4 regions of the Streptomyces sp. NPDC006476 genome follow, and region 1 is predicted to be linked to each of the others. Evidence: riboswitches for the same ligand, from Rfam matches in the RefSeq annotation. Region 1 holds a riboswitch; each other region holds the start of a gene.

Region 1 (4,179 bases):
CGTAGTGGTCGGGGTGCAGCACACCCCGGGCGGTCCGGGTCTTCTCCCAGGCGGGCAGCGGGCCGCTCCGCTCGGCGAGGTCCGCGGAGGCCTCGTACGCGGCGAGCATGACGCGCTCGGCGATACGCGTGGACAGGGCCTTGGCCTCGGGCGAGTCGAAGGGCAGTCGCAGCTTGAAGAAGACGTCCTGCAGGCCCATCGCACCCAGACCCACCGGGCGCCACTTGGCGTTGGAGCGGCCCGCCTGCTCGGTCGGGTAGAAGTTGATGTCGACGACACGGTCGAGGAAGGTGACGGCCGTGCGGACGGTCTCGTCCAGCCGCTCCCAGTCGATGCCGCGGCCGGCCACGAAGGCGCCCAGGTTGACCGAGCCGAGGTTGCACACCGCCGTCTCACCGTCGTCGGTGACCTCCAGGATCTCCGTGCAGAGATTGGAGGAGTGGACGACATGACCGGGGGTCGCCGTCTGGTTCGCGGTGCGGTTGGCGGCGTCCTTGAAGGTCATCCAGCCGTTGCCGGTCTGCGCGAGGGTGCGCATCATCCGGCCGTACAGTTCCCGGGCCGGGAGCGTCTTGCGGGCGAGCCCCGCCGCCTCCGCCTGCCGGTACGCCGCGTCGAACTCCTCGCCCCACAGGTCCACGAGTTCGGGCACGTCCGCCGGGGAGAACAGCGACCACCGCTCGTCGGCGTCGACCCGGCGCATGAACTCGTCCGGGATCCAGTGCGCGAGGTTCAGGTTGTGCGTACGGCGGGCGTCCTCACCGGTGTTGTCGCGCAGCTCCAGGAACTCCTCGATGTCGGAGTGCCAGGTCTCCAGGTAGACGGCCGCGGCGCCCTTGCGCCGGCCGCCCTGGTTCACGGCGGCGACGCTCGCGTCCAGCGTCTTCAGGAACGGGACGATGCCGTTGGAGTGGCCGTTGGTGCCGCGGATCAGCGAACCACGGGCGCGGACGCGGGAGTAGGCGATGCCGATGCCGCCGGCGTGCTTGGAGAGACGGGCGACCTGGTGGTAGCGGTCGTAGATGGAGTCCAGTTCGTCCTTCGGGGAGTCGAGGAGGTAGCAGGACGACATCTGGGGGTGCCGCGTGCCGGAGTTGAAGAGGGTGGGGGAGGAGGGCAGGTAGTCGAGGCGGCTCATCAGGCCGTAGAGGGAGGCCACTTCGTCCACGGCACGGGCGCCTGTCTCCGAACCGAGCGCGGTGTCGTCCGCGAGACCGCTCGCCACGCGGAGCATGAAGTGCTGCGGCGTCTCGATGACCTTGCGGGTGATCGGGTGGTGCAGGAGGTAACGGCTGTAGAGGGTGCGCAGGCCGAAGTAGCCGAAGCGGTCGTCGGCCGCGGGGTCGATCAGCGCGTCGAGGCGGTCGGCGTGCAGCCGTACGAACTCCGCGGTGCGGTCGGCGATGAGCCCTTCGCGATGGCCGACGGCGACGGACTCGGTGAAGGACGTGACGCCCTGCGAGGCGGCCTCGGCGGCGACGCTCAGGGTGAGGAGCCGGGCGGCCAGCCTGCTGTACGCCGGGTCCTCGGAGATGAGGCCGGCCGCCGCCTCCGTCGCCAGCTCGCGCAGTTCCGCCCCGTCCGCCCGCGCGGACCGGCCGCGCAGTGCGGCGGCGGCGACCCGGCCGGGGTCGGCGTCGGGCAGGTCAGCGGTCAGCTCGGTCAGGGTGCGCAGCAGTGCGGCACCGTGTCCGTCGGCTTCCGGCTCGGTCGCTGAAGCCGGGTCGGTCGCTGAGGCCGGATCGGCCGGCGGCGCGATGGTCACGTGGGGCTCTCCCTCGCTCGGCACGGGGCCTTGCGGGCAGGGGGCAGCACACGAGCGCGGCGCGCTTCGCATCCACCGGCCCATTCCGCGAGGCCCGGACGTCAGGGCACCCGGGCCGGTGTGGCCGGGTGCGCTGTCGGCAGGTCCTCGGACTGACTCCGCGCACGGGTGTGCGCGGGTTCACCGTTGCGGGACAGTTCCGGATTCGCACCGGATTCCCCTGCGGCGACAGCGAGATGAGCATACATCTAGTGCCGGGTTTGGGTAGCACCCCCATATGTTGTGTCGGGGTTGCTTCGGGGAACGGAAGAGCGGGCCGCCGAGGGGGGTTCCTTCGGTGGCCCGCTGCGAGTGTCCGTGGTTGATCGCGCTCACGCGGCGGAGCCGCATATCGATACAGCCCCGCGCCCCTATAGGGGCGCTTCAGTGGGCGCTTCCTGCAGTCGCAGGCGGGAGTTCCACCTCCACCCCGGGGTCGCCCGCGTCCGCCGTGTAGTCCTCCGGGCTGGTCTGATCGATGCCCTCGGGGGCCTTCAGGGCCTTTAGGACGAAGGTGAGGACCACCGTCACCGCCACGTTCAGGACGAAGGCGGTGAGGCCGATGTAGCCGATCTCCCCGATGCCCGGGATCTCCTTCGACGAGCCGCCGAAGTGCTTCTGGGTGGGGGAGGCCACGCCGTACGCCGCGACCGTTCCGTAGATCATGCCGACCGCCCAGCCGGCGAGCAGGGCCCAGCGGTGGAACCAGCGGGTGAAGAGGCCGCCGACCAGGGACGGGAAGGTCTGCAGGATCCAGATGCCGCCCAGCAGCTGGAAGTTGATGGCGACCGTCTTGTCCATGGTGAGGACGAAGACCAGTGCGCCGACCTTCACCACCAGCGACACGATCTTGGAGACCTGGGCCTCCTGCTTCGGCGTGGCGTCCGGCTTGATGAAGTCCTTGTAGATGTTGCGGGTGAAGAGGTTCGCGGCCGCGATGGACATGATGGCCGCCGGGACCAGCGCGCCTATGCCGATCGCCGCGAAGGCCACCCCGGCGAACCAGCTCGGGAACATGTTCTCGAAGAGCTGCGGGATCGCCAGCTGGCCGTTGGTGACCTTGACCCCGGCCGCGATGGCCATGAAGCCCAGCAGCGCGAGCAGGCCGAGCATCAGCGAGTACAGCGGCAGGATCGTGGTGTTGCGGCGGATCACCTCGCGGCTCTTGGAGGAGAGCGTCGCGGTGATCGAGTGCGGGTACATGAACAGTGCGAGCGCCGAGCCCAACGCCAGGGTGGCGTACGTCCATTGGGCGGGCTCGGCCGGTGCCAGGGCGCCGCGCGGCTTGCCCGTCGCCGGGTTGGTCTGCGCGAACGCGTGGCCCGCCTTGGCGAAGATGTCGTCGAAGCCGCCCAGCTTGATCGGGATGTAGATGATCGCCACCGCGATGACGATGTAGATCAGCGTGTCCTTCACGAACGCGATCAGGGCGGGGGCCCGAAGGCCGGAGGAGTAGGTGTAGGCCGCGAGCACACCGAAGGCGATCAGGAGCGGGAGGTCCTTCACGAACCAGTTGGTGTTCTCACCGCCGCCCACGCCCATGACGTCCAGCACGGCCTGGATGCCGACGAGTTGGAGCGCGATGTACGGCATCGTCGCGAGGATGCCGGTCAGCGCCACCGCCAGCGACAGGCCCTTGGAGCCGAAGCGTCCGCGCACGAAGTCGGAGGTCGTCACGTACCCGTGCTTGTGCGAGACCGACCACAGGCGCGGCAGGAACGTGAAGATCAGCGGGTAGACCAGGATCGTGTACGGCACGGCGAAGAAGCCGGCCGCGCCCGCCGCGTAGATCGCCGCCGGTACGGCGACGAAGGTGTACGCCGTGTACAGGTCGCCGCCGAGCAGGAACCAGGTGACCCAGGTGCCGAACGACCGTCCGCCCAGGCCCCATTCGTCGAGGCTGTGCTCGTTCTCGGCCTTGCGCCAGCGAGCGGCGAGGAAGCCCATGGCCGTGACGGCCAGGAAGAAGAAGATGAAGACGCCGAGCGCGACGCCGTTCACACCGTCCTTCACTTGCCCGCACCCCCCTTGCGGGCGCGCTGGTCACGCTGCCACAGCTTGTACGCGGTCATGGTCAGCGCCGTGGAGACCAGCACCCACAGCATCTGGTACCAGTAGAAGAACGGGATGCCGATGAACTCCGGGTCGGTCTTGGCGTAGGACCCGACCCACAGCATCGCCACGAAGGGTGCGAGCAGGCAGATGGCGATGATCACGCGGACCGGGGTCACCACCGGTGGTCTCACTTCGGGTACTTCGGACATACGGCGGCTCCGTCCCCTCACGATCGCCTGTGATCACATGTGTAACGCGCAGGCAATGTAGGTCACGGCGTCACGGCAGTGGAAGACCGCGTCGGGATATCGGTATGTCGA
Region 2 (4,179 bases), on a different contig from region 1:
GTCGGCTGGTCGTGCAGCCGCATCGCGCCGGCGGCCAGGCCCAGTTCGTCACCACGCCGGTCCCCGCCCGGGACGACCACCCGCTCGTCGCCCTGTTCCCGTGGGTCATGGAGCGCCTCGACCAGCCGCTGACCGTGGAGGACCTCGCGCGCCAGGCGCGGATGAGTTCGCGCAACCTGAGCCGCCACTTCCGCGCGGCTACGGGCACCACCCCGCTGCAGTGGCTGCTCACTCAACGGATCCGCCGCGCCCAGGAACTGCTGGAAAAGACCGACGACAGTGTCGAGACCATCGCGGAGGCCACCGGCATGGGCACGGCCACGACACTGCGCCGCCACTTCAACCGTACGGTCGGTGTGCCTCCCGACACCTACCGCCGCACGTTCCGCACGGGGACCCGCTTCTCCCCCGCCCCGTGACCACGCAAGCAGCGGATGGCCCAGACCATCGCGGTGCGCGGATAGGAGCGGGCCATCTCCTCCTGGCTGGCCACCCACACCATCCGCTCCTCGCGCACGGCCTCGGCCACCGGTGCCGGAGAGGCGAGTGGGACCTTCGCCCAGGGCGCGGCGAACTCGACCGGCGCCCCGCACACCGCGTCCAGACACAGCAGCCGCCCGTCCGGCGCGAGCAGGTAGAGGGCGCCGATGGACGCGCCGGTACGGCGGACGGTTTCCGCGAACGCGGCATCCAGTGGGCCGGTGTCCGTACGCGGATCATCCGGACCGGTCAAAACCCTTCGCCGCCCATCTCCATCCTCACCGTCTGCCCAGAACAACCGACTTTTCACCTTTTGCAGGGCATATATGGCTGTCGCAGCAAGGGAGACAGAACGGCGCGCGTAGTCCTGGTCCGGTCCTGCATGATCGTATGGGTCCTATCCGGTAGAGACAGGAGCCGCGGACCACGTGACCAGTCGTGTGACCCTCATTTCGCCTGCTCTGGGCCCGTCGATGCGCCAGGCGCGCTTCGACGACGGTACGACCTCGCTCGACGACGACGGCGCGGCGCAGGTCCGCACGGCAGCCGGAACCATGCGCCCGGCCGTTCGCGTCGTCACCTCTCCCAGCGTGCGGTGCCGGGAGACCGCCACGGCACTCGGGCTGAGGGCGGATGCGTCGCCGGACGAGCTCACGGGACTGCGCGTGGGCCGCTGGCAGGGGCTCACCCTCGACGAGGTGAGCCGGTCCGAGCCGGAGGCGGTCGCGCTGTGGCTCGGCGACCCGGACTCCGCGCCTCACGGCGGAGAGTCGGTGCGGGACCTGTGCCTGCGGATCGGGCGGTGGCTGGACACGGCGTCACGCACGGATGGCCACACGATTGCCGTGGTGGAGCCGGACGTCGTACGGGCCGTGGTGGTGCACGTGTTGGGAGCGCCCGCGCGGGCCTTCTGGCGCGCGGACGTTCCTCCCCTGACGGCGACCGAGATCACCGGACGGTCCGAACGCTGGAACCTGCGGCTCGGGCACCCGCTTCAGTCGACCTGATCCCGCTGACGGAGGGCCCCCGGAGGGTGGTGCATTCCGCGGCCCTCGCGCCTGCGGCGGGTCGGTCAGTTGGGCGCGGCCACCGGCCGTCGGCCCGCGGCGGCGGCCGTCACGGGATTGGGGTTGAGCAGGCGTTCGGCCAACTCGCCGAAGAGCAGGCCGAATCCGGTCCACAGCGTGAGCTGGATGGCCAGCGCGGAGAGCCGGAAGCGCCACAGCACGGTGGCCGGGAAGTCCTTCGGCACCTCGTTGACGACGGGCAGGAACGCGTAGGCGAGCCCGATCACGAGGGCGAAGGCGGCCACCGCGATCACGGTCGCCCACCAGGTGCCCAGGCCGGGCGCGAGGCGCTTGCCCAGGATGGTCGCGGCGATCGCGATCAGGACGCTGAGCAGCATCATCAGGAAGTACAGGGCGGTCCGCTTGCCGATGGTGTCGGGGTTGCCGACGGCGGGCGGGTTGGCCGGGTACTTCAGGAACGGCACGACGTAGACCGCCAGCAGCGCGCTGCCGGACAGCAGCAGCGCGGTCGCCCGCGGACTGAGGCGGCCCAACCGGCCGAGCGCGAAGCAGTAGGCCAGAGCGGCGGCACCGCCGAACGCGACGCCGTAGACGAGGACGCCGGTGGCCAGGCCGGCGGTGGACTGCAGGGAGCGGGAGACGATCACCATCTCGTGCTCGTGGGAGTGGGCGTCCTCGAAACCGATCGCCTTGTCGACGTTCGGTTCACCGAGGAAGTAGGCGACGACCAGGGCGAGCACGCCGGCGGCGAGGCCGGCGAGCATGCCCCGTACGAGCAGGTTCCGTACGGTTGCGGAGTTCATGAGGGTGTCGGTGTCCCTTGCGTCAGTGGCAGGGGAAGCCGAGCAGATGACGGGCGTCGTGGACCCACTCGTGGACGTCCGAGCCGGAGACGACGGAGGTGGCGCCCTGCTCGGCGCCGACGAAGTACAGCAGGACCAGCATCAGGATGCCGAAGAAGACCGCCCACGGGACGATCGCGCCGATCGGCAGTTTGGCGGGGAGAGCGGGGGTGGTGGCGGTCGGCTGGGCGACATGCTGCGCCATGGCAGGGCCTCCTCTGGGAGTTCGCGTCCCATCTCGGTGGTGCACAGGACGACGGCTACGGGTCTGACTCGCCGCCGCCTCATGCGAGGCGGCGGCACACAGTGGCGCGACCGTTCCGGATTCCCACCGGCTTCCGTCTTGCCGTCGTCGATATCCCGCCGACCGTACCGTGTGTCGAGGACCTGGCCAATACCGCCCGACCAGGCGTGATTCTTCTCGCTCGCCACGACGGCGCCCACGGGGCGCCGGCAGTTCGTTCAGTTCTTCCAGGGCAGCGTGAGGAACCCCTCCGCGCGGGCGCTCGCCAGGCCGATGCGGGGGATGTCACTGCTGCGAGCGAAGAGCAGGTAGCGCGGTTCCCAGATGGGGCGGTACTTGGCGTTCGCGCGGTACAAGGACTCGATCTGCCACCAGCGGGAGAAGAACGTGAGGGTGGCGTGCCAGAGGCGAAGCACCGGGCCCGCGCCGAGACGGGAGCCGCGTTCGAAGACCGAGCGGAACATCGCGAAGTTCAGGGAGACCCGCCGGATGCCCAACTCGGCCCCTCTGAGGAGGAGTTCGACCACCATGAACTCCATCAGACCGTTCTCGCAGTCGCGATCACGGCGCATCAGGTCCAGGGAGAGGCCGTGCTCGCCCCAGGGGACGAAGCTCAGCAGGGCCCGGGGGACGTCGTCCGCGTCCCGGCACACCAGCATCACGCAGCGGCCGTCCGAGGGGTCGCCGAGGCGGCCGAGGGCCATGGAGAAGCCGCGTTCGGTGGCGCCGTCGCGCCAGCGGTCGGCAGCCTCGATGAGCGTCGCCATCTCCTCGGCCGGGATGTCCTGGTGGCGGCGGATCTCGACCGTGTAGCCGGCCCGGCGCACCCGGTTGTGCGCCTGCCGTACGACGCGCATGGCGCGGCCTTCGAGGGTGAAGTCTGCGATGTCGACGATCGCCTCGTCGCCGAGTTCGAGGGCGTCCAGACCGTGGCGGGCGTAGATGGTGCCCGCCTCCTCGCTCGCGCCCATCACCGCGGGTGTCCAGGCGTGTTGGCGCGCTTCGGTCAGCCATGCGTCGATCGCGCCGGGCCAGGCCTCCGGGTCGCCGATCGGGTCACCGGATGCCAGGCTGACGCCGCCGACGACGCGATAGGTGATGGCCGCCTTGCCGGTCGGGGAGAAGATCGCCGCCTTGTCGCGGCGCAGGGCGAAGTAGCCGAGGGAGTCGCGGGCGCCGTGCTTGTCCAGCAGGGCGTGGAGCCGTTCCTCGTCCTCGGGGCCGAGCAGCCGGCGGCCGCGCGGGGAACGGAAAAGGGCGTAGAGGACCAGGCAGAAGGCCGCCGCGAGCAGGATGTTGATGATGATGTCGGTCCAGCGGGGGGCGCGGACCGCGCTGACCGTGTCGGCGAGGGGGCCGACGCTGACGCCGCGCAGGAGGGCGTAGGCGACCTCGTCGGCGAGGGTGGCGCCGGGGAGCTTGTTCGTCGCGTGGACGAGGAGGGTGCCCAGGCCGCCGGTGACCGCCAGGCCGCCCACGCCGACGGCCAGTGCCAGCTTCGGGTTGGAGGGGTCCCCCACCGCGTTGAACTCACGGCGGCTGATCAGCAGTGCGGCGACGAACAGACCGGTCAGGGCGGCGGAGA
Region 3 (4,179 bases), on a different contig from region 1:
CGGGCCAGCCCCAGATCGTGCTCACCCCGCCGGTGGACACCACCACCCAGCCCCCCATCCTGCCCGGCGAGTCCTCGCCCGGCACGGGCGGCGCGGGAGGCACCGCGGCCAGCCCCAGCCCGACGGTGGGATAGCCCCCACGGGAACGGTCGTACGGCCCTACGGGCACGGTCGTACGGCCCGTGTGGGACTGGAGGTTCGGGCGGTCGAACGGAAGCGGATCCGCCCGTTCCTACTGTGGCGTAATCGTGATGGCTGGTTGAACTTTCGGCGCATCACCGCAGGTTGACAGCGTTCGGCCGGGACATCCACCATGTGAGCGCACTGAGGCGCATGTGACCAATGGGCCTGGTGTTTTCACAGACCATTCTCCCCGGCACGGCCGGCCGCCGCGTGCTGTCCCGCGCCGCCGTGCCCGGGTCACGCACGCGAAGATGGGGATCCGCATGTCCATAGTGAGACGTGTCACCGTGCGCCGCCTCATGGGGACGGGCGCCGCGTCGCTCGCCCTGTGCGCCGCAACCGTCGCCGCCGCCTCCGGCGCCTGGGCCCACGGCGGAACTCCGGGCGGCGACGGCTGGAAGGCCGGCGGCTCCTACAAGCCCGGCACCGGTGCCGGCACCAAGACGGAGGCCGACCGCTGCCAGTTCTCGCTGGACGGCACGAGCTTCTACGACTCGGTGAAGGTCGACGACCAGACGCTGAAGCCCACCGACGACGGCAAGGTCCACATCAAGGTCCGTACCGCCGGTGACGCCTCCACCTGTACCGCCTCGCTCGCCTCCTACCTCGCCCACGGCGCGACCTTCGCGACCTCGGGGCAGCAGGTCTTCGTCGACTTCGACACCGTGACGGTCAAGTCCGGGCAGACCGACTCGCTGGACATCGCGGTGCCGGACGCGGGCTGCTTCGCGCAGATCGACCTCTACCGCGGCGCCACCAAGTTCGACGGCAAGCTGGACGCCAAGGACGGTTTCCAGCACGGGGACCTGCCGGCCGGCCCGGACCACGCGGTCATCAAGGACAAGCTGATCGCGTCCTGGAACGGCGGTACGAAGGACTGCACGAACACCGAGTCGCAGCCCCCGAGCACCCCGCCGGCCTCCACGCCGCCGTCGACGCCCCCGGCCTCCGAGAGCGCCACCCCGACACCGAGTGCCTCCGAGTCGACGCCGGCCTCGACCGACACCCCGGTCGCCTCGGCGTCCACCACCGTCCCGGCGGCCACGCCGAACGGCGGTGGCGGCGGCCTCGCCGAGACCGGCGGCGGCAGCAACTCCGGCCTGATCGCCGGCGGCGCGGCGGCGCTCCTGGCGGGCGGCGCGGCGATCGTCGTCGCGAGCAAGCGCCGCCGCGGCGCCCGCTCCTGAACCACCCCCGAAGACGAACGCCCCGGAGATCCCCCGCTCCGGGGCGTTCGTTCGCACGCGGCACTGGTGGTGTGCGGTGCGGGTGGTGTGCGGTGCGGGTGGTGTGCGGTGCGGGTGCTGGTCATGAGCGGTGATGTGCCGTGACCGGTGATGTGCCGTTGCTGGTCATAAGCCTTCGACGGGCCCACGCCCCCGGTGGTCATTGGCCGTCGGGGCGTGTTCCCTCGCGGTCATGAGCCCTCGTCAGCCTTGTGCGGTCGCTGGTCACGAGTCGTCGCCAGCCGTGTGCCCTCGAACAGTCATCAGCTGGCGACTGTCACACACCGTCGGGCTCCCGTGCCGTCAGGCTCCCGTGCCGTCCGCCGTCACGAGCTGTCGGCGGTCATGAGTTCCCGGGGCATGAGGGCTCGGCGGTCACGAGCTCTTGATGGCCACATGCTGTCAACCGCCACGACCGCCCCGTCGACCGCCACGACCCGTCGGCCCCCAGAAACCGTCACCCCCCACGAACGTCGGTCCCCGCACGCCGTCACCCACCCACGACCGCCACCCCTCACACACCCTCACCCACCCACGAACCGTCGACGCCCACGACCCGACGGCCCTCACGTGCCGTCGGCGGTCACGTGCCGTCGGCTGTGCAGTGTTTGAGGAGGAGGCGGGTGTCCTCGTCGACCACGCGGTAGCGGACGACGCGGCCCTCCTTCTCGCCGGCCACCACCCCGGCCGCCCGCAGCAGGCGCAGGGCCTGGGACACGGCGGGGTCGTTCATGCCGGTCGCGATCGCGAGGTCGGAGACGGCGAGCGGGCCGGTGCGGTGCAGGGCGAGCAGCAGCGCGAGCCGTTTGGGGTCGGCGAGCAGCGAGAAGCGGTCGGCCCAGGTGCGCACATGGGCCTCGTCACCGATGGCGGCGATGGCGTCGCACACCCGGTGGCCATCGATGGTGCGGCGGTCCGCGCGGTCGGCCGGGACGAGATGCATGCGCACATCCTCGCAGGCGCGCCTCTGTGATCTTCGATACCTGCACAGGTACGCAGCTATGCAGGAAGGGCCGCTCCCCCCTACGGTGGGCGGGCCGTGGTGTTCGGGAAGTCGGTGCGATGCCGACGCGGCCCTCGCCACTGTGATCGGGAAGTCACCGGTCCACGTCCCGCACGGGACAGCCACTGGCCGTTTCACCACGGCCGGGAAGGCGGACCGGGGACGCACGACCCGTCAGCCAGGAGACCGGCCACGGCATCTCACGAGATGATCCACGAGGTGCTGGAGCGTGAACATGGCCGACGCTGCTTCTTTCCGCTGGCAGCGCGAGGACACCGTCAAGACCGTGGGGCTGGTGGCGGTGATCGCCGCCCTCCACGTCGCCGCCTTCGGAATCCTCTTCCTCCTCGTCGTCCCCGGCCACTACGAGGTCGGCTCCAAGGCCTTCGGCATCGGCCTCGGCGTCACCGCCTACACCCTGGGCGTGCGGCACGCCTTCGACGCCGACCACATCGCCGCGATCGACAACACCACCCGCAAGCTGATGGCCGACGGCAAACGGCCGGTGTCGGTGGGCTTCTGGTTCGCGCTGGGGCACTCCAGTGTGGTCGTGGTGCTGGCCGCCATGATCGCGGGCGGCACGGCACTCGCCGGCAAGGTCATGAACGAGAACTCAAGCACCCACAAGGTGCTCGGCTTCCTCGGTACGACGATCTCGGGCACGTTCCTCTACGTCATCGCCGCGCTCAACCTGGTGGCGCTGATGGGCATCCTGAAGGTCTTCAAGGCGATGCGGGCGGGGACGTACGACGAGTCGGAGCTCGAGGCGCACCTGGATTCCCGGGGCTTCATGAACCGGATCCTCGGCCGCCTCACCAGGTCGATCACCCGCCCGGGCCAGATGTACCCCCTGGGCTTCCTCTTCGGGCTCGGCTTCGACACCGCGACGGAGGTCACGCTGATGGTGATGGCGGGCTCCGGCGCGGCGGCGGGGCTGCCCTGGTACGCGGTCCTGTGCCTGCCGCTGCTCTTCGCGGCCGGGATGAGCCTGTTCGACACGCTGGACGGCACGTTCATGAACTTCGCCTACCAGTGGGCCTTCTCCAACCCGGTCCGCAAGGTCTTCTACAACCTGACCATCACCGGCCTGTCCATCGCGGTGGCCTTCTTCATCGGCACGATCGAGCTGGTGGGCGTCCTGCACGAGAAGTTCGACCTGACCGACTCGGTCACGGGCTGGATAGCCGACCTCGACCTGGACAACGTCGGCTACGTCATCGTCGGCCTGTTCGTGGTGGTGTGGGCGGCGGCGCTGACCTACTGGCGGGTGGCGAAGGTGGAACAGAAGTGGTCGGTGCGGACCGCGGAAACCCCGTGACCCGCACCGTCCTTGCCGGCCGGCGCGCCGTCACTGCCTCTCGACCGCCGACAGCCACAGCTTGACGAAGCGGGGCACGTCCACGTCCAAGGCCACGTCCACCAGGGGCTGTTCGCGGGCGCCCTCGTGGATCTCGGACTCGCCGGGGCGGGCGCGGCGGTCGACGATCGTCTGACCCCGGGTGGGTCCGGGGGCGAGGGAGACCTCGACGGGGAGCAGGCTGGTGGTGATGCCGGCCGGGTCGGCGACGGAGCAGACCGCGCCCGCGTCACCGAGCCCGCCGGCGGTCTCGTCACTGTCCGGGTCGGGCGAGGACGGGCGGTGGGCGAGGAGTTCACCGGCGAGACGGGTGCCGGGCTCCGCGCTCGCCCGCAGCCGTCGTACGTCCGCGCCCGGCACCACGACCCGCTGGAAGACGTCGAGGCCGTACATCGTGATCGGCACGCCGG
Region 4 (4,179 bases), on a different contig from region 1:
ACACGTCACCCCGGAACTTGTTCACCAGGAACCCGGCGACGAGCCGCTGGTCCTCCTCCGACAGCAGCGCCACCGTCCCGAAGAACGAGGCGAACACGCCCCCGCGGTCGATGTCACCGACCACGAGGACGGGAAGCCCGGCGTTGCGGGCGATCCCCATGTTCACGATGTCGGTCCGGCGCAGATTGATCTCCGCGGGACTGCCCGCCCCCTCACAGATCACCGCGTCATACGTGCCCCGCAACTCGGCGAGACACTCCAGCACGGTCCCGAGGAGCTTCTGCTGCCGCCCACCGTGGTACCCCCGCGCGCTCAGCTCGCCCACGGGCCTGCCCATGAGCACGACCTGGCTGCTCTGTTCGCCCCCCGGCTTCAGCAGCACGGGGTTCATCTGCGCCGTCGGCTCGATCCGGCACGCCTGTGCCTGCATGGCCTGCGCCCGCCCGATCTCGGCGCCCTCGCGGGTCACGAAGGAGTTGAGCGACATGTTCTGCGCCTTGAAGGGAGCCACCTTGACCCCTTGGCGCACCAGCCACCGGCAGATCCCGGCGGTGACGACACTCTTGCCGGCGTCGGAGGTGGTGCCGGCGACGAGGAGACCCCCGCTCATGACGTACGTCCCTTCACCAACAGGCGCGCGGCGGCACTGACGCCGAGCGCGAGCAGACCGACGCGCCGGGAGAGCCGTACGGCCCGCTCGATGTCAGGTACGGCGACGGCGCGGCCCGGTGCGTTGAGCACGGGCCGGTGCTCGACCCGCCCGCCGTAGGAGAGGGTTCCGCCCAGGCGCACGCCGAGCGCTCCCGCGAACGAGGCCTCCACAGGACCGGCGTTGGGGCTCGGATGCTTCCCCGCGTCCGCACGCCAGGCCCGTGCCGCTCCGCGCGGGTCGCCGCCCGCGACCGTCGCCAGTGCCGCGGTCAGCCGGGCCCCCGGCCAGCCGGCCACGTCGTCCAGCCGCGCGGAGGCCCACCCGTAGCGCCGGTACCGCGCCGACCTGTGACCGACCATGGCGTCCAGCGTGTTGACGGCCCGGAACCCGAGCAGCCCCGGCACCCCGCCGACGGCCCCCCACACCAACGCCCCGACCACGGCGTCCGAGGTGTTCTCGGCGACCGACTCCACCACGGCCCGGGCGATCCCGTCCGCGTCCAGCGCCTGCGGATCCCGCCCGCACAGATGCGGCAACCGCTCCCGGGCCCCCTCGACGTCACCCGCCTCCAGGGCCCGCCCGATGACCCGCGCCTCGCGCGCGAGCGAGCTGCCGCCGACAACCGCCCAGGTGGCGGCGGCGGTCAGCGCCACGGAAGCGGTACGGGACGGACGTACGACCTTCTCCGCCACGGCGCCCAGCGCCACGGCACCTCCGACGCACACGGCGGTGTGCAGCGTGCCCCACCCGCGGTGGTCCCGCCACAGCACCCGTTCCACGGCACCCGCGGCCCGTCCGAAAGCGGCGACCGGGTGCCCCCGGCGCGGATCGCCGAGCAGTTGGTCGCCGAGGAGCCCGGCGGCGGCGCCGTACGCGAAGACGCGACCGGCACGCATCGGCTCAGCCGGCCGTGGGGCCGGGCAGCGACCCGGGGCCCTTCGGAAGGATCCCGGTCCAGTACCTCAAACGGCAGGCGAGCATGGCTGTATGTCCTCACTCAGGGTGTCCGCGCCCTGGTTCGACGAGACCGGCGGTGGGAGTTCCTGGCTCCCGGGGCTACCTACCCCGGTGACAGTGGCGGGACCGCGCCGGACTCGCACCGGCTTCCTCCCTTGCCGCCGTACATGGCTCCGGCAGTCCACCACGCACCCGAACGGCAGTCAACTTGCCGTTGACCTGCGACGGGAGAGTGTGCTGAGGCCCACATGCGAGGGGTCGCCGTGGTCACGGAAACGCGAGGTGCCGGGACGGATCACCGTCCCGGCACCAACAGGAGGTCAGGGCTCAGCCCTTGGCCATGATCAAATTGATTCCGTACGCCACCGCCGCCGCGCACCCCGCGAAGGCCACGTACGCTCCGGCCGTCGCGAGGGCTGCCGAGCCGCCCTGCGCGGTGGCCCGCTCGCGGTGCGACAGGCCCATGACGCCGAGGGTGAAGAGGGCCACGAGGCCCACGGTGACCGCGAGGCTGACACCGAAGACGGAGCCCAGGGCCGACCAGTCGATCTTCATGCTGCTGATTCCTTCGTTACCGGGTGGCCGGGGCTCAGACGGCGGCCGGCGGGGCCGCCGGTTCCGTGGTGGTGACCGGCGCGGCGATCGTGGCCGTCAGACCCTCCGTCACCGCGCCCGGGGGAGGAGGGGTGACGGCGGCGATCGCCGTGGTGACGACGCCGGCCGGCTCCTCGGTCTCGTTGACGTTCGACGCGTCGACGACCTCGCGGCGCGAGACCTTCCAGATCGCGGCGCTCGCGGCGACGAGGAAGACGGCGACGACGGCGGTGCCCCAGTCCCCGAGGTCCGTCACGGACTCCGCGCCCGCGCCGACCAGGGCGGCGGCCGGCAGCGTCAGGACCCAGGCGACCAGCATCCGGGTCGCGGTGGACCAGCGCACCACCCCGCCCTTGCGGCCGAGGCCCGCGCCCATCACCGAACCGGAGACGACGTGCGTGGTGGAGAGGGAGAAACCGAGGTGGGAGGAGGCCAGGATGGCCGTCGCCGCGCTGGTCTGGGCGGCGAAGCCCTGACGCGGCTGAAGCTCGGTCAGGCCCTTGCCCATCGTGCGGATGATGCGCCAGCCGCCGATGTACGTGCCGAGGGCGATGGCCAGACCCGCGGAGAGGATGACCCAGGTGGGCGGGTCGGATTCGGGGGCGACGGCGCCGCCGGCGACCAGGGCGAGGGTGATGATGCCCATCGTCTTCTGCGCGTCGTTGGTGCCGTGGGCCAGCGAGACCAGGCCGGCCGAGGCGATCTGCCCGGCGCGGTAGCCCTTCTCGGCCGCCTTGCCGTCGGCCTTGCGGTCGAGTGCGTAGGAGAAGCGGGTCGCCAGCGTCGCGGCGAGCCCGGCGACGACCGGGGCGGCGAGCGCCGGCAGCAGCACCTTGGTGACGAGCACGTCGCCGTGGACCGCGCCGAAGCCGGCCGAGGCGACGGTGGCGCCGATCAGACCGCCCATCAGGGCGTGCGAGGAACTGGAGGGCAGGCCCACCAGCCAGGTCACCAGGTTCCAGAGGATCGCGCCGACCAGGGCGGCGAAGATGACCTCGGGACGGATGCCGTTCTCATCGACGAGACCCTTGGAGATCGTGTTCGCGACCTCCACGGAGAGGAAGGCGCCAACAAGGTTGAGCGCGGCGGACATGGCCACCGCGACCTTGGGCTTGAGTGCGCCGGTCGAGATGGTGGTGGCCATCGCGTTGGCGGTGTCGTGGAAACCGTTCGTGAAATCGAACGCGAGTGCGGTGATCACCACAATCGCGAGGATCAGCGAGAAGTTTTCCATTTACCCAGGCAATCGTTCGAAGTCATCGGTCGGTTGACCGTAGGAAACCTGGGTGAACAGAAGATGAACTGGGGTGGGCGTCAGAGTGTCGCGGTGGGTGGTCCCGAGCGAACTCGGTTCCCGGTCGATATGCGCCTGGGATGATCGCGGCATGGGCGAACAGCAGCGGGACGGGCACAACGTACGAGGAGAGCGGGGCGCGCTGCCCGAGGAGACGCGGGCCTGGGAGGAGCTCGTGGCGACGGCCCGCCGCACCGTCGCCGACGGCCTGGTCGTCGGCACCTCGGGCAACGTCTCGGCGCGCGTCGGGGACACCGTGCTGGTCACGCCCTCGGGCGTCCCCTACGACCGCCTCGCACCGGACGACATCACCGGCGTCGACCTCGACGGCCGGCAGGTCCTCGGCACCCTGGTCCCGACCAGCGAGCTGCCGATGCATCTCGCCGTATACCGTTCGACCGGCGCGCGGGCGGTCGTCCACACCCACGCCGTCCACGCGACGGCGGTCTCCACCCTCGTCCCCGAGCTCCCGACGATCCACTACATGGCAGCGGCCCTGGGCGGCCCGGTCCGAGTCGCCCCGTACGCGACCTACGGCACCGACGAGTTGGCCGAGAACATGCTCCGCGCCCTCGCCGACCGCTCCGCCTGCCTCCTGCAGAACCACGGCACGGTCGCCCATGGCGCGAGTCTGTCCCAGGCCTACGACCGCACGGCCCAGCTGGAGTGGATGTGCCGCCTG

Evidence for each region. Region 1 has a riboswitch for cobalamin ahead of ABZZ74_RS42475 (ribonucleoside-diphosphate reductase subunit alpha). Riboswitches for the same ligand answer to the same signal wherever they lie in the genome.
Region 2: it holds a riboswitch for cobalamin, as region 1 does, so the genes downstream of both, ABZZ74_RS17030 (CbtB-domain containing protein) here and ABZZ74_RS42475 (ribonucleoside-diphosphate reductase subunit alpha) in region 1, are expected to answer to the same signal.
Region 3: it holds a riboswitch for cobalamin, as region 1 does, so the genes downstream of both, ABZZ74_RS34205 (HoxN/HupN/NixA family nickel/cobalt transporter) here and ABZZ74_RS42475 (ribonucleoside-diphosphate reductase subunit alpha) in region 1, are expected to answer to the same signal.
Region 4: it holds a riboswitch for cobalamin, as region 1 does, so the genes downstream of both, ABZZ74_RS02375 (cobalamin biosynthesis protein) here and ABZZ74_RS42475 (ribonucleoside-diphosphate reductase subunit alpha) in region 1, are expected to answer to the same signal.

Annotation. Positions count from the first base shown of each region.
Region 1 covers NZ_JBEXPK010000067.1:28,153-32,331, reverse strand. The annotation lists gene ABZZ74_RS42475 (ribonucleoside-diphosphate reductase subunit alpha) at 1-1,765, opposite strand, end outside; cobalamin riboswitch at 1,886-2,016, opposite strand; gene mctP (monocarboxylate uptake permease MctP) at 2,189-3,817, opposite strand; gene ABZZ74_RS42465 (DUF3311 domain-containing protein) at 3,814-4,068, opposite strand.
Region 2 covers NZ_JBEXPK010000013.1:149,727-153,905, reverse strand. The annotation lists gene ABZZ74_RS17050 (helix-turn-helix domain-containing protein) at 1-419, shown strand, start outside; gene ABZZ74_RS17045 (hypothetical protein) at 371-733, opposite strand; gene ABZZ74_RS17040 (histidine phosphatase family protein) at 909-1,487, shown strand; gene ABZZ74_RS17035 (CbtA family protein) at 1,553-2,311, opposite strand; gene ABZZ74_RS17030 (CbtB-domain containing protein) at 2,334-2,555, opposite strand; cobalamin riboswitch at 2,592-2,736, opposite strand; gene ABZZ74_RS17025 (phosphatidylglycerol lysyltransferase domain-containing protein) at 2,813-4,179, opposite strand, start outside.
Region 3 covers NZ_JBEXPK010000038.1:63,428-67,606, forward strand. The annotation lists gene ABZZ74_RS34190 (DUF4142 domain-containing protein) at 1-134, shown strand, start outside; gene ABZZ74_RS34195 (LAETG motif-containing sortase-dependent surface protein) at 447-1,370, shown strand; gene ABZZ74_RS34200 (metalloregulator ArsR/SmtB family transcription factor) at 1,993-2,352, opposite strand; cobalamin riboswitch at 2,433-2,622, shown strand; gene ABZZ74_RS34205 (HoxN/HupN/NixA family nickel/cobalt transporter) at 2,648-3,730, shown strand; gene ABZZ74_RS34210 (nucleoside hydrolase) at 3,761-4,179, opposite strand, start outside.
Region 4 covers NZ_JBEXPK010000002.1:59,909-64,087, reverse strand. The annotation lists gene ABZZ74_RS02380 (cobyric acid synthase) at 1-610, opposite strand, end outside; gene ABZZ74_RS02375 (cobalamin biosynthesis protein) at 607-1,548, opposite strand; cobalamin riboswitch at 1,669-1,811, opposite strand; gene ABZZ74_RS02370 (hypothetical protein) at 1,937-2,164, opposite strand; gene ABZZ74_RS02365 (inorganic phosphate transporter) at 2,199-3,437, opposite strand; gene ABZZ74_RS02360 (class II aldolase/adducin family protein) at 3,589-4,179, shown strand, end outside.